Regions from separate parts of the Paenibacillus sp. ATY16 genome, predicted to be linked through region 3. Evidence: riboswitches for the same ligand, from Rfam matches in the RefSeq annotation. Region 3 holds a riboswitch; each other region holds the start of a gene.
What was found. Region 3 has a riboswitch for cyclic di-AMP ahead of CFI03_RS17875 (APC family permease). Riboswitches for the same ligand answer to the same signal wherever they lie in the genome.
Positions count from the first base shown of each region.

Region 1: linked by a shared signal. The riboswitch ahead of CFI03_RS04485 (hypothetical protein) and the one ahead of CFI03_RS17875 (APC family permease) in region 3 are both predicted to bind cyclic di-AMP.
Region 2: linked by a shared signal. The riboswitch ahead of CFI03_RS11440 (ubiquitin-like domain-containing protein) and the one ahead of CFI03_RS17875 (APC family permease) in region 3 are both predicted to bind cyclic di-AMP.

Region 1 covers NZ_NMOK02000004.1:317,573-322,264, reverse strand. Annotated here, with positions in the region: gene CFI03_RS04495 (lysoplasmalogenase) at 1-148, shown strand, start outside; gene rlmN (dual-specificity RNA methyltransferase RlmN) at 178-1,248, opposite strand; cyclic di-AMP (ydaO/yuaA leader) riboswitch at 1,595-1,789, shown strand; cyclic di-AMP (ydaO/yuaA leader) riboswitch at 1,892-2,077, shown strand; gene CFI03_RS04485 (hypothetical protein) at 2,199-2,618, shown strand; gene kdpF (K(+)-transporting ATPase subunit F) at 2,760-2,837, shown strand; gene kdpA (potassium-transporting ATPase subunit KdpA) at 2,865-4,544, shown strand; gene kdpB (potassium-transporting ATPase subunit KdpB) at 4,590-4,692, shown strand, end outside.
Region 2 covers NZ_NMOK02000020.1:9,107-13,798, forward strand. Annotated here, with positions in the region: gene CFI03_RS11430 (HD domain-containing protein) at 1-1,082, shown strand, start outside; gene CFI03_RS11435 (TatD family hydrolase) at 1,111-1,884, shown strand; cyclic di-AMP (ydaO/yuaA leader) riboswitch at 2,068-2,277, shown strand; gene CFI03_RS11440 (ubiquitin-like domain-containing protein) at 2,522-3,655, shown strand; gene rnmV (ribonuclease M5) at 3,811-4,356, shown strand; gene rsmA (16S rRNA (adenine(1518)-N(6)/adenine(1519)-N(6))-dimethyltransferase RsmA) at 4,362-4,692, shown strand, end outside.
Region 3 covers NZ_NMOK02000027.1:29,223-33,914, forward strand. Annotated here, with positions in the region: gene CFI03_RS17870 (Lrp/AsnC family transcriptional regulator) at 1-57, shown strand, start outside; gene CFI03_RS17875 (APC family permease) at 101-1,927, opposite strand; cyclic di-AMP (ydaO/yuaA leader) riboswitch at 2,080-2,272, opposite strand; gene bglX (beta-glucosidase BglX) at 2,566-4,692, opposite strand, start outside.

The DNA.
Region 1 (4,692 bases), on a different contig from region 3:
CATTCTCGCCTGGAATAAGTTTATTTCGGATATTGCCGGGTCAGACGTGCTCATTATGACCACTTATTATGCCGCCCAATTCTGCATCGCCACCTGCATCGGATACCGGAGCCGCACCGCTCCCAAGCAAAAAGCCATGATCCTCTGATCATGGCTTTGATTATGCCGGTCAGGTTGTTATCCGGCTTTTTCCTTGTTCATCTGCTTGCTGCGCAGCTGGCCGCAAGCCGCGTCGATGTCGGCGCCATGCTCGAGGCGGACGCTGACGCTGACGTCTTGTTTTTTGAGCGTATCGTAGAAGCCCTTTATGGAATCGTTCTCGCTGCGCTGGTATTGGCTATGCTCGTCAACCGGATTGTAAGGAATCAGGTTCACGTTCACGAGGGAGCGGCGGCGGTCGCCCACCAGCTCGGCAAGCTCAAGCGCATGCTCCGGCTGGTCGTTGACGTCCTTGAGCAAAATATATTCCAGCGTAATGCGGCGGTTCGTCCGCTCCAGATAATAATCGATCGCATCCATCAGCTTCTCGATCGGAATCGCGCGGTTGATCTTCATAATCCGCGTCCGCAGCTCGTTATTAGGCGCATGCAGCGATACAGCGAGGTTAACCCCTTGATCCTTGTCGGCAAACTCCCTGATTTTGTCCGCGAGACCGCTTGTCGATACCGTAATATGGCGTGGTCCGATAGCCAGACCTTTATGATCCTTGACCGTTGTAAGGAAGTCGTTCAGGTGAATAAAGTTATCAAACGGCTCGCCGATGCCCATGACAACGATATGGCTGACCTTCTCGCCTTGGCCTGCTTCGTCAAGATGGAGCTGAATCTTCATAATCTGCTCGACAATCTCGCCGCTTGTCAGATCCCTGCTCTTCTTCAGCAGGCCGCTGGCGCAGAAGCTGCAGCCGATGTTGCAGCCCACCTGCGTGGTTACGCAGACCGACAAGCCGAACTTATGGCGCATCATTACCGTCTCGATCAGGTTGCCGTCATCCAATTTAAGCAGCAGCTTGACGGTACCGTCCTTCGACACCTGCTTCGTATGCTCGACCAGCGTCTGGATCGCAAAGTTCTCCTCCAGCAGCTTCACGCAGTCCGGATGAACATCCGTCATATCCGCAAAGCTCGTAACCCGCTTCCGGTACAAGTATTCCCATACCTGCGTCGCCCGGAATTTTTTATGCCCGCGCTCGCCAAGCCAAGCCGTTAATTGATCTAATGTAAATCCGTAAATGGATGGTGTACTCATCGTTTTTCCTCTTTTCGTGAAACGCGGCCAAAACAAAACCGCATACTGCTCCTATTGTCCCAAAATTAGCTGACGAAAACAAGGGGCGAAAAAGTCCAATCGTTCCAGAATACGCTCATTCCGCCCTCTTATCTGGCAACCCGGATAAACCAATTTAGGCTTGGCATACACCTAAGTTTCACAACGAATTGCAGCATTCGGGAGATATAAGGTCCAAGAAAGAGCATGGTAGAGTTACCTCCAAATGTAAACGCTCTAACCAAACTCCTTGTCAAAATTAGACAATATGCCGCCTCTACGGTTCATTTACAACTTCGGCCGTCAGGCGTAATATACGATTCAGCAAATGCAACAATCGCTGAGTTTCCGTTAAGGGAAACGGGGGAACCAATCGATAAGCGGCATGGCAACGGTGTGAGAGCCGGCGCGGCATGCTTATCCGGGGTGAATCCGGGAAAAGGCTGCGCGCGGCCGAACCCGGTAGGGCGACTCTCACCGTCCGAATCCGTCAGCTAACCTCGTAAGCGATGAAAATGCTCAAGGCAGGGCATTTTCCAAGTAGAGAGGATGATGTGATCTTGTGACCTTTAAAGGCCGCGGGGATCTTTCCTCTGCGGCTTTTTCTCATGCCATTTTTAATCAACTGTCTTTATCGCTTAATCCCCTTCGCGGGGAACGGGGGAACCAATCGGACGGGCGGCTGTTCCATACAGCCAGCTTGTCCACGGGGTGAATCGCCGAAGCAGCGCGGGACGCGCGGCATCGGCGTAGGGCGACTCTTACGCCCGAATCCGTCAGCTAACTTCGTCAGCGTACCAAGAGAGGCAACGATGATCGTGAATATAGGCGCGGTTTATTTTCTGCTGCGCTTATAAGCCGCGTGAAGAGTCCCTCTTCCGCGGCTTTTTTGTTTGTCGTTGATTCCTCTAACGAAAAGAGGAGCGTAAACCATGGACGATTATATACTCGTCTCCGCACCCAACGTGCAGGGCGAGGATTTCATTAAACAGCTGCTGCGCCGGCATATCCCGTTTGCCGCCATCGTGAACAACAAGACCGAATACGAGCGGATGCTGGAGCTTGGCGTATCCACGATCATCGTCATTAATACAACCGATGAAGCCACCTGGCGTGTTCCGGAGCTGCCCGTCGGACGGATCTTTTTATTCGAAAGAAGCTTGAATCTGTGCTGCCGTTATATCCAGATCTGCCGCAGCTGGACATCCAAATCGATCTGCGTCGTTACGGACAGCGCGAATCCCCGTCTGATCTATAAAGGGATGGGCGCCAATTACGTTATTCATTCCAGCCATGCGGATACTTCCTTTTTAATCATAAACGACCTCATGGCGAGCCAAGATAATCGGTAAGGTCGAAAGTTATTCGCCATTCTTTTAGGAGGAATTTGCTATGCAGGATATCTATATGGTGCTGCTTCTGGCAGCGATATTCGTACTTTTCGCCGGCTTTATGCAATGGTGCGACCGGGCTATTCAAGAGGAGGATAAGCGATGATCGTCACGTTAGTGCTTGCCCTGTTTCTTTTTCTTTACTTGATTTACGCCTTGATCAATCCGGAGAAATTCTAAAACCTTATCGATCGCTGGGAGGCCACAATGGATATTTTACAGCTCATTATCGTGATTGGCGTGCTCGTACTGCTCGTCAAACCGCTCGGAACCTACGTGTACCACGTGTACTCGGATCAACCGAACCGGACCGACCGTTTATTCGGCGGCATAGAACGGTTCATCTATAAAGTCATCGGGCTGAAATCCCGTGACGGCATGACTTGGAAAAAGTACGCGTTAAGCTTCCTTCTTACGAATATCGTGCTCGTCGCGCTCAGTTATCTGATTCTGCGGCTGCAGGGCAGCCTTCCTGGCAATCCAAACGGCATCGGCGCTATGGAAGAAACGCTGTCGTTCAATACCGTCATCAGCTTTATTACGAATACGAACCTGCAGCATTACAGCGGCGAAACGGGGCTGTCCTATTTCTCGCAGATGGCCGTCATCATGATGATGATGTTTACCTCGGCGGCTACCGGTTTCTCGGTTGCGATTGCTTTTATCCGCGGCTTAACGAGCAGAGGCAGCACAATCGGCAATTTTTTTACCGACTTCGTGAAATCCCACACGCGGATTTTCCTGCCGCTCGCAACGCTTATTACGCTGGTACTCGTGGCTCTTCACGTGCCGCAGACGCTGCAGCCTAACGTAACGGCAACAACGCTGGAAGGCGCAACGCAGAGCATCGCCATCGGGCCGGTTGCTTCGCTGGAATCGATTAAGCATTTGGGTACCAACGGCGGCGGCTTTATGGGCGCCAACTCGGCGCATCCATTCGAGAATCCAAGCCCGCTGACGAACGTGATCGAGATTTTGTCCATGTGGGCGCTGCCTGCTTGCCTTCCCTACGTATACGGCCGGTTCGCGGGAAACCGCAAGCAAGGCTGGGTTGTGTTTGGCGCGATGATGTCGCTGTTCCTGGTATTCCTTGCAACGGTCTACACGGCTGAGCTGCATGGCAATCCGGTACTGAACAACCTTGGCGTAGACGCCTCGCAAGGCAGCATGGAAGGCAAGGAAGTCCGGTTCGGCATTGCCCAGTCCTCCCTCTTTACGGCGGTGACAACGGCGGCTACTACCGGTTCGGTCAACAACATGCATGATACGCTGACCCCAATCGGCGGTCTTGTCCCGCTGGCGGAGATGATGCTGAACGTTGTGTTCGGCGGCAAAGGCGTTGGCCTCGTCAATATGCTGATGTATGCGATTCTTGCCGTCTTTATCGCGGGACTAATGGTCGGTCGGACACCTGAGTTTCTCGGGCGGAAAATCGAACCCAAGGAAATGAAGCTGATTGCGATCGCGATTCTCGTTCATCCGTTTATTATTCTGGCGCCAACCGCCATTGCTTTCCTGACGGATCTTGGCCAGGGTGCCATTACGAATCCGGGCTTTCACGGCATCTCGCAGGTGCTCTATGAATACACCTCGTCAGCTGCGAATAACGGCTCCGGCTTTGAAGGTCTTGCCGACAATACGCCGTTCTGGAACATGACGACCGGCGTCGTCATGCTGCTTGGACGATATGTTTCGATGATTGCCATGCTGGCTGTAGCCGGATCCTTGGTCCGCAAAAAGCCCGTACCGGAAACGATCGGCACATTCCGGACGGACAACGTGCTGTTTGGCGGGATCCTAGTAGGAACCGTCGTTATTGTCGGCGCGCTGACGTTCCTGCCTGCCGTTGTACTTGGACCTATCGCAGAGTATTTAACGATTCGCTAACGGATAAGGATGAGGTGAATAACCGTGACCACACAACGTAAATCCATGCTGACCTCGGCGATTATCAGTCGCGCGGTGAAGGACAGCTTTCTGAAATTAAATCCGCTGACCATGATGAGAAATCCCGTCATGTTTGTCGTTGAGGTCG
Region 2 (4,692 bases), on a different contig from region 3:
TCATCTCTCAATTCGAGCGTAACGAGTATCCGGGTTGGCCGGCGGAGGAAAGATTGCTGGCTCTCTGCGCCGCGCTTCTGCACGACGTTGGCCATGGGCCTTTTTCTCATTCGCTGGAGCAGGTATTCGACACTCATCATGAGCAATGGACCTGTGCGATTTTGCTGGAGGATACGGAAGTTAACCGCGTGCTGCGCCGCGTATCGGAGGATTTCCCGGAGAAGGTAGCCTCGGTAATCAGTAAGACGTACCCGAACCCGATCGTTGTAAGCCTGATTTCCAGCCAGATGGATGCGGACCGAATGGACTATCTGCTGCGCGATGCTTATTTTACGGGAGTCAACTACGGCAACTTCGACCTGGAGCGGATTTTGCGCGTCCTGCGTCCCGTTCAGGGCAAGATTGTCGTAAAGGAAAGCGGGATGCATGCCATCGAGCATTACTTAATGTCCCGTTACCAGATGTATTGGCAAATTTATTTCCATCCGGTTACCCGGAGCTCGGAGATTATACTCAGGCAGATCACCCGCCGGGCCAAGGAGCTGTACGACAGCGGCTACACCTTTTCGTGGATGCCGGGACCCATTAACAAGCTGCTTGACGGCAGCATTACGGTACCGGATTATTTGAAGCTGGACGAGGCCTACATGCAGACGATCTTCTCGTTATGGACCGAAGAGAAGGATGCATTGCTCGCCGGGTTGTGCGACCGGTTCCTCAATCGCCAGCTCTACAAATACATTACGCTTGATGATCCGGGGGATTCTTTATTGGAAGAAGCGGCTCTGGAGTTCATCGCGATCGGTCTTAACCCGGACTACCATATGGAAATCGATTTCCCGTTTGACCAGCCTTACGACATTTATCGCCCCGATGCGAAAAAAGGCGGGAAAGAGGATAAAGCGCCGATTTTGCTGCTTAACGAAGATAACACCTTAAGCGAAATATCGGTGAAATCCGACATTGTACGATCCATCAGCGGACTGCATCAAGGCCAGTATCATATTTATTACCCGATCGAGCCCCTGCTCGCCGCTGCTGACCGGCTAAGCCCGGCTGTCCGGGAATTATTCAAAATTTAACTCTATATAGAAGGAGCTTGCAGCTAAGATGATATCTTTATTCGACACGCATACCCACCTGGACTCTCCGCAATTCGACAACGACCGTGCCGAAGTTATCGAAAGGGCGCGTGCTGCCGGTGTCGATTTAATGATCAATATCGGTTTCAACCGCGAAACAATTCCAACGACGATGGAGCTTGCGGAAAAATACGATTTTATTTACGCAGCAGTTGGATGGCATCCGGTGGACAGCGTTTTCATGGAGCCGGGGGATCTGGAATGGATCGAGCAGCTTTGTGCCCATCCGAAGGTTGTAGCCATAGGGGAAATCGGTCTTGATTACCACTGGGATACCTCTCCGAAGGATGTGCAGCACCGGGTATTCCGGGATCAAATTCGCCTAGCCAGGAAGCTGGGTAAGCCGATTGTCATCCATAACCGGGATGCGCATGAGGACATTGTTCGTATTCTGAGGGAAGAGAAAGCGTCTGAAGTCGGAGGGGTTATGCACTGCTACTCCGGCAGCTGGGAAACGGCAAAAATGTGCCTCGATATGAACTTCTATATTTCGTTCGGCGGACCCGTCACTTTCAAAAATGCAAGGGTGCCAAAAGAGGTGCTTGCGAACGTTCCGCTTGACCGTCTTCTTATCGAAACGGACTCCCCTTATTTGTCTCCACATCCATTTAGAGGGAAGAGAAATGAGAGCTCGTATGTGTCCCTGGTCGCAGAGGCTGCAGCGGAAATAACAGGAAAATCCAAGGAAGAAATCGCAGTTATTACAAGCGCAAACGGTAAAAAATGTTTTGGTATTGTTTAAAAACGGATTAAAACCGCTGAAATAAGGACTATAGCGGCGATAAAACTCTTTTTACTTGTTGGAATCGCCGATATTTGCCTTCAGAATCCTAAAATTTCGTTAAAATCGTCTTTTAACGCATCTTTACAATTCTGTGGTCAGGAATGTATGATTTTTCTCAGAGCTTTAACTTTTGTATTGGATTTCCAGTTTGCGCTTAATCTCCGAAAGCCGGAGAGCGGGGGAACCAACGACAGCGGATGCATAATTAAGACGTCTTGAAGCATCGTGCTGCGTATGAATTCTTCAGGGGTGAATTTTGCGGCGATTGCCATGAGCATTCGTTCCGCGGATAGGGCAGCTCTCTCGCCCGAACCCGTCAGCTAACCTCGTAAGCGATTATAGAGAGCGATCAACCTCGTGTATTCACCTTTTCCTGAATGTTTGATTACCCAGGAAGCCACGATCAGATCCTCTGTCGAAGGCTTCTTTTTATTTTCGATTTTGCTACTTCGGAAATAGTCTTTACAGGGTAAATCTTGGAGGTGGGAGGCCGTAACACTGGAGCGTGCTCGTCACGCCAATATACTTAATAGTCGCGTCAATAGTATCATGCGTAACAGTTTGGCGGCGGGGCTATGAAGGAGGACCGATAGAAGTGGGCATGATCCAAGCTAAGGAGACCCATGGGAAGCGATCATCCAGCATGACTTTCGCAATGCGATGGAAGCATGAAAATTTGCGTTTGATTGTTCTGAGTGCAATTATCTCAATCGCTATGACTTTCATGTTTTTGGTGTTGTTGTACGGATCGGCTGATAAGAGCGTATCCGTAGTAGTGAACGGACAAGAAACTGTTGTTAAAACAAAACAATGGGTCCTGCAACGCCTACTGGATGAACAAGCTATAACGGTTGGACCCTATGACGAGGTATCTCATCCTCTGAATGCGTCCATCAAAGACGGAGACCGCATCGAAATCAAGTACGCGGTTCCGGTTACCGTAAAGGCAGATGGCAAAACATCGACGGTGTACACGACAGAGAAAACAGTACAGGCGGCGATCGGGAAATTAAATATTCCTGTCCGCGATCAAGATAAAGTTATCCCGTCTCTCGATACTCAGATTTCGAAGGCAATGACGGTGACCGTTACCCGCATCGATACCAAGGTAGCAGAGAATGAACGGACTTTGCCGTTCTCGATCGTAAAGAAACAAGATCCTACCCTCGAGAAAGGGAAGGAGAAGCTGGTGCAATCCGGAAAGAATGGCGTCGTTATCGAGCGCGTGGAGAAAAAGTACGAGAACGGTGTTCTTGTCTCCTCCAAGCTGGTCGACAAGGTCGTTCAGAAGCATACGGTCAGTCAGGTCGTAGCGGTCGGATCGAAGAAGGACGTACATACGCTCTCGGCTGCGAGCACGGGCTCCTATACAAAGAGCGGCGTAACGTTTAAGGCAAAGAAGATTCTCAAGAATGTCACTTTAACCGCCTATTCGGCAGGCGTAGCTTCTACGGGCAAGGATGAGAGTCATCCGGGATACGGCATTACGGCTTCCGGCGCGAAGGTGAAGGAAGGCCGTACGATCGCGGTGGATCCGGATGTTATTCCAATCGGCTGGTGGGTGTACATCGAAGGCATTGGCTTCCGCAGAGCGGAGGATACGGGCAGCGCCATCAATGGCAACAAGATCGACGTTTACTTTGACAGCACAAGCTATGCCAATAAGTTCGGCCGGAAAAAAGGGTATACCGTATACGTGCTTGGACCAACCAAGCCAACCGCGAGCTAATGGCTTCACGCTATCGTATTTCATTGTTAAATATGCCATTATAAGAAGAGGCGCTGCCTCTTCTTTTTGTGTGTATGGAGATGCTAAGCAGGCTGCATAATCATTGACGGTGAAAGAAGAGCGAAAGTTGCTGCTTTGGAAAGGAATGTTCGCTTGTGATTAAGGAAATTATTGTGGTGGAAGGCAAAGACGATACGGTAGCCGTGAAGCGGGCCGTTGAGGCGGATACGATCGAAACGAACGGTTCTGCGGTTGGCGAGGAAGTGCTTCGCCGGATCGAGCTGGCGATGGAACGCAGAGGCGTTATTATATTTACGGACCCCGATCATGCGGGCGAGAGAATTCGCAAAATTGTCGCTCGGCGCGTGCCGGGCTGCAAGCATGCTTTTCTGCCGCAGGAGAAGGCCATGTACAAAGGCGATATCGGAATCGAGAACGCAAGCCCCGAAGCGATTCGTCAGGCGCTCTCCGAGCTGCGGACGGAGATGGCGGCGGGAGAAGGGGACATTACCTGGGAAGATCTGATGGAAGCGGGTCTTATCGTCCATCCGGACGCGGCAAACCGCCGTCTTCGGATGGGCAAGCTGCTTGGGATCGGATATGCGAACGGCAAGCAGTTTTTCAAACGGTGTACAAGCTTCCGGATCTCCCGCGAAGAATTCGCGGAGGCTCTGCGTACGATGGAACAGGGACAGGAGTGAACGGTATGAGCGGAAACGATATGAAGGCGATTGAAGTAGCAACGCCGAAACGCACGAAGGAAATTATCGCGAAGTATGGCTTCTCGTTTAAGAAGAGCTTGGGCCAGAACTTCTTGATTGATCAAAATATTTTACACAAGATCGTAAGCGCGGCCGGACTCGACAAGACGAAGGGCGCTCTTGAGATCGGTCCGGGCATCGGCGCGCTCACGCAGCATCTGGCTGCGGCGGCGGGCACGGTGACGGCTATTGAGATCGACAATCGGCTTATTCCGATTCTGGGCGACATTCTGGCGGGCGAGGAGCATGTGAAGGTCGTGCACGGCGACGTGCTTA
Region 3 (4,692 bases):
GTCAACACCCATATGGTTATCAAACGCTTTAAGCAAGGAACGGGGCTTGAGCTGTAGGCAGCAAAAAAAGCCTCGGTTCCGACTGGACCGAGGCTTCTCGCTATTTTTTCAAATGGTAAGGCACGGTGGTGATGATGACATCCTTGCGGTACAGCAGCTGGGCACGAAGCATCAGGCTCGTTTGGTTATGCAAAATGTTGTGCCAGCCCTTCTTCGGAATAAACTGCGGAATAATGACGGTTACCTGGTAATTGTTCTCGCTCGCCTTGCGCTGCACGGTATCAATAAACTTAAAGAGCGGATTCGTAATCGACCGGTACGGAGAATGCAAAGTTACGAGCCGGACATCCGGCATGAACTTCTCCCACTTCTCTTCGAAGACCGCCTCATCCTCTTTCTCGAAAGGAACATAAACGGCAATAATCTGTTCGGCCTTCAGCGACTTGGCATACATAATCGAATGCTCAACCACATGCGTAATCCCCGATACCGGCAAAATCATTACGTTGCCTACGATCGGCATCACGGGTTCGCAGGTCGCCAGGCGAAGCTGCTCGCCAACCGCTTCATAGTGCTTCTTGATCCGGTGGAACACGAAAATAATGAGCGGCAGGAAAATCAGAATCGACCATACCTGCTCGAACTTCGTCAGGAAGAACATCATCGTTACGATAAAGCTGATCAAGGCGCCAATCGAGTTAATGATGAACTTGCCAACCCAGCCCTTCGGCCTTTGGCGGAACCATTTGACCAACATCCCCGTCTGCGACAGAGTGAACGGGATAAATACGCCAACCGCGTACAGCGGAATGAGATGCTCGGTCTTGCCCTGGAACGCCACGATCAGGATGATGGACAGAACCCCCAAGCTGATAATGCCGTTCGAGTAACCGAGACGGTCACCTCGTGCCGTAAACATTCTCGGGATGAATTTATCCTTCGCCAGGTTAACCGCAAGCAGCGGGAAGGCGGAATAACCGGTGTTGGCCGCCAGGATCAAGATAAGGGCCGTTGTACCCTGGATAAAATAATACATCGTATGACGTCCGAATATCCCCTCGGCAATCTGCGATACAACCGTCACGTCTTCCTTCGGAGAGACGCCGTAGTAGTAAGCAAGGAACACGATGCCGGAGAACAGGATCGAGAGCAGGGCGCCCATCGCTAATAACGTCTTGGCCGCATTATTCGGCGCCGGATCCTTAAAGTTCGGGATGGCATTCGAAATCGCTTCAACCCCGGTCAGGGCCGAGCTGCCGGATGCAAACGCACGGAGCAGCAGGAACAGGCTGATGCCCGCAACCGGCGTGCCTAACGAAGTGTGAAGCGTAGGGGATACGTCGCCTGCAGCGATTCTATACAAGCCTACAAGGACCATGACAACAATCGCCAGCACAAACAAGTAAACGGGATAAGCAAGGATAGACGCCGATTCCGTCACGCCCCGCAGGTTTAATATCGTAATAAAAAGGACAAACAGGATAGAGATTAGTACCGAATGCTCGTGCAGGCTTGGAAAAGCGGACGTGATCGCGTCCGTACCCGCCGACACGCTTACCGCTACGGTCAATATATAATCGACCAACAGGGCGCCGCCGGATATGAGGCCCGGGAATACACCGAGATTTTCTTTCGATACGACATAAGCTCCCCCGCCATGCGGGTAGGCAAATATGATTTGCCGGTAAGACAGGATAAGTGCCGTTAATAAGACCAGCACCCCGACACCAATCGGAATCGAATACCAAAACGCCGCTGCGCTAACGGTCATCAAGACGAGCAAAATCTGCTCTGGCCCGTATGCAACGGATGATAAGGCATCCGAGGACAGGATCGCAAGCGCCTTCGTCTTAATGAGCTTCTGTTCCCCTAATTCCGTGGACTTGAGGGGACGCCCGATCAGTAATCTTTTGATAAGAGTAAACACACAGGTCACCGCCAACGTTGAAGTTAAACATCTAATACCTGGATACTTGGCTACTCAAACACTTATCAGTGCTAATGTAACCACTTTTGCTTTTTTCTACGCACAGAAAAAAACCGCAGAGTATCCTCCCGCGGCCCGTAAATAACCGAAGTTCACCCTCTCTATCAACGCTTACAAGGTTAGCTGACGGATTCGGGCGTTTAGAGTCGCCCTACAGCTTGCTGCCGCAATCCTATAATGCGGCCGGCATGCCGATTCACCCCGGCGACAAGCATGCACTCTCCTGCCTATCGCAATTGGTTCCCCTGCTCTCCGTTTCTAACGGAAACTCAGCGAATATGAACATATGAAGTTTTGCAGATTTGATCATAGACCCGTTCCCCCATTTCTGTAAACTGCGATATAAACGCGAAAAAGGGCAGATTAGTCTGTTTTCCATTCATGAATGCGGATACATAATTGGCTGGCTCTCGGAATGTCCCAAATAAACCGCCATGCTTCCTTTTACCGTGCAATCGGTAGATAATCCCTGATATAACAGTGGAGATTGGCTATTACCTGACGGGCATGCTCTATTAAAGTCGCTGTAAGCAAAAAAAGCGCGAACCTGCCTGTGGCCGGCTTGCGCTTTTTTGTTTTTATTTCGTAAGGCGGAACGATTTCGCTTCCGCATCGCGGCTGTTAGGGCCTACAAAGACATGGAATTCGCCTGCATCGCTCTTCAATTGCAGATCCGCATGGTAATAACGAAGCTGCTCCTCGGTAATCTCGAACGTCACCGTCCTCGTCTCGCCCGGCTGGATAGCGAGCTTGCGGAAGCCCTTCAGCTCCTTCAGCGGAAGGACAACCTCGCCGGCAAGATCGCGTACGTATAGCTGGACAACCTCTTCGCCGGCAGAAGCTCCCGAGTTTGTCACGTCAACCGATACCCGAAGCGTATCTCCTGCGTTCATAACGTCCGTCGATAGGGTGGCCTCGCTGTACGAGAAGCTCGTATAGCTCAGACCGTAGCCAAACGGCAGAAGCGGCGCATTCGGCATGTCCAGATATTTCGAGACGTAACGCTCATTCGCATTCTGAGGCGTAAGAGGACGTCCGGTATTGTAGTTGTTGTAGTACACCGGGACTTGGCCAACGGAATAAGGGAAAGACATGGTCAGACGTCCTGACGGGTTCACGTCGCCGAACAGCACATCCGCGATCGCATTGCCGCCTTCCGTACCCGGGAACCAAACCTCGAGCAGCGCATCCGCCTCTTCGATAACGCCATGCAGGTCAAGCGGTCTGCCGTTGAACAGCACCACCACGATTGGCTTGCCAAGCGGCTTCAGCTTCCGAATAAGCTCTAGCTGCGCCTCTGGCAGACGGATGTCGCCGCGGCTTCCCGCTTCCCCGCTCATCTCGGAGCTTTCGCCCAGCGCCAGTACGATTACGTCGGCTTGCGATGCCGCTGCGACCGCTTCCTGAAGCTGCTCCTCGGTCACGGTGTCGATGTCGGAGCCTTTCGCTACCGCAACGATATCCGCAGCCTTATGGGCAGATAGACCCGCATGCAGCTGCACCGTTTCCTCTTGCTTGCCCCAGATCGACCAAGGGCCTAGAATATCCCCGCTTTCCGCAAACGGTCCGATAAGCGCAAGCTTTTGCCCGCTGCGGAGAGGAAGCGCCTGCTGTTCGTTCTTCAGCAGCACGAAGGACTTGGCCGCGATCTCGCGTGCCGCAGCCCGGTGGTCGGGCGATAGCAGCACTTCCTTCTCCCGTTCTTCGCTTGCGGCGCGGTACGGGTTCTCGAAGAGACCCAGCTTGTCCTTCAGCTTCAGAATACGGAGCACAGACTCGTCAATCAGCTTGACATCCACTTCGCCTGCTTCCACAAGCTCCTTCAAATGGTTCGCATAGTGGGAGGTCATCATTTCCATATCGACGCCGGCTTCAATCGCCTTCAGCGCGGCTTCCTTGCCGTCCGCCGCAACGCCATGCGGAATCATCTCGCCTACCGCGCCCCAGTCAGAGATCAGCATGCCGTCAAAGCCCCACTCGTCGCGAAGCAGGTTCCGCATCAGCCACTTGTTGCCGGTGGCCGGGATGCCGTCAACCGTGTTGAAGGCCGTCATCACCATCTCGCAGCCCTCGTCCAGCGCGGCTTTATAAGCCGGCAGATAGGACTCGCGAAGCTGTCTTTCCGACATGTTGACGGTGTTGTAATCGCGTCCGCCTTCCGCTGCGCCGTAAGCGGCAAAATGCTTCACGCATGCGGCAACGCGGTCCATATCGCCTGCCAGGTCATCGCCTTGGAAGCCGCGGACGAAGGCACGCGCATATTCGCTGTTCAGGTATGGATCTTCGCCTGTCGACTCCATCACACGGCCCCAACGCGGGTCGCGGACGAGATCCACCATCGGCGCAAACGTCACGTGGATGCCCGTAACGGCCGATTCCTTCGCTGCAATCGCGGCGCTTTTTTCCGCCAGCTCCAGGTCCCAGGTACTGCCGATCGCCAGCGTCACCGGGAAAATCGTACGGTAGCCGTGGATAATATCCGCCATAAGAAGCAGAGGAATGCCAAGGCGGCTGTTCTCCATGTATTTTTTCTGCAGAGCTATCGTTTCCTTCGCGCCTACGGCACTCAGCACGGATCCTGCATTGTTCACCATATTTTCCGTAACGCCCATCCAGGCCAGCGGACCCGTCAGGTTAGCGTCATCTTCGCTGAGAAAATTAGGAGTAAGCTGCATCAGCTGAAAAATCTTTTCTTCCAGCGTCAT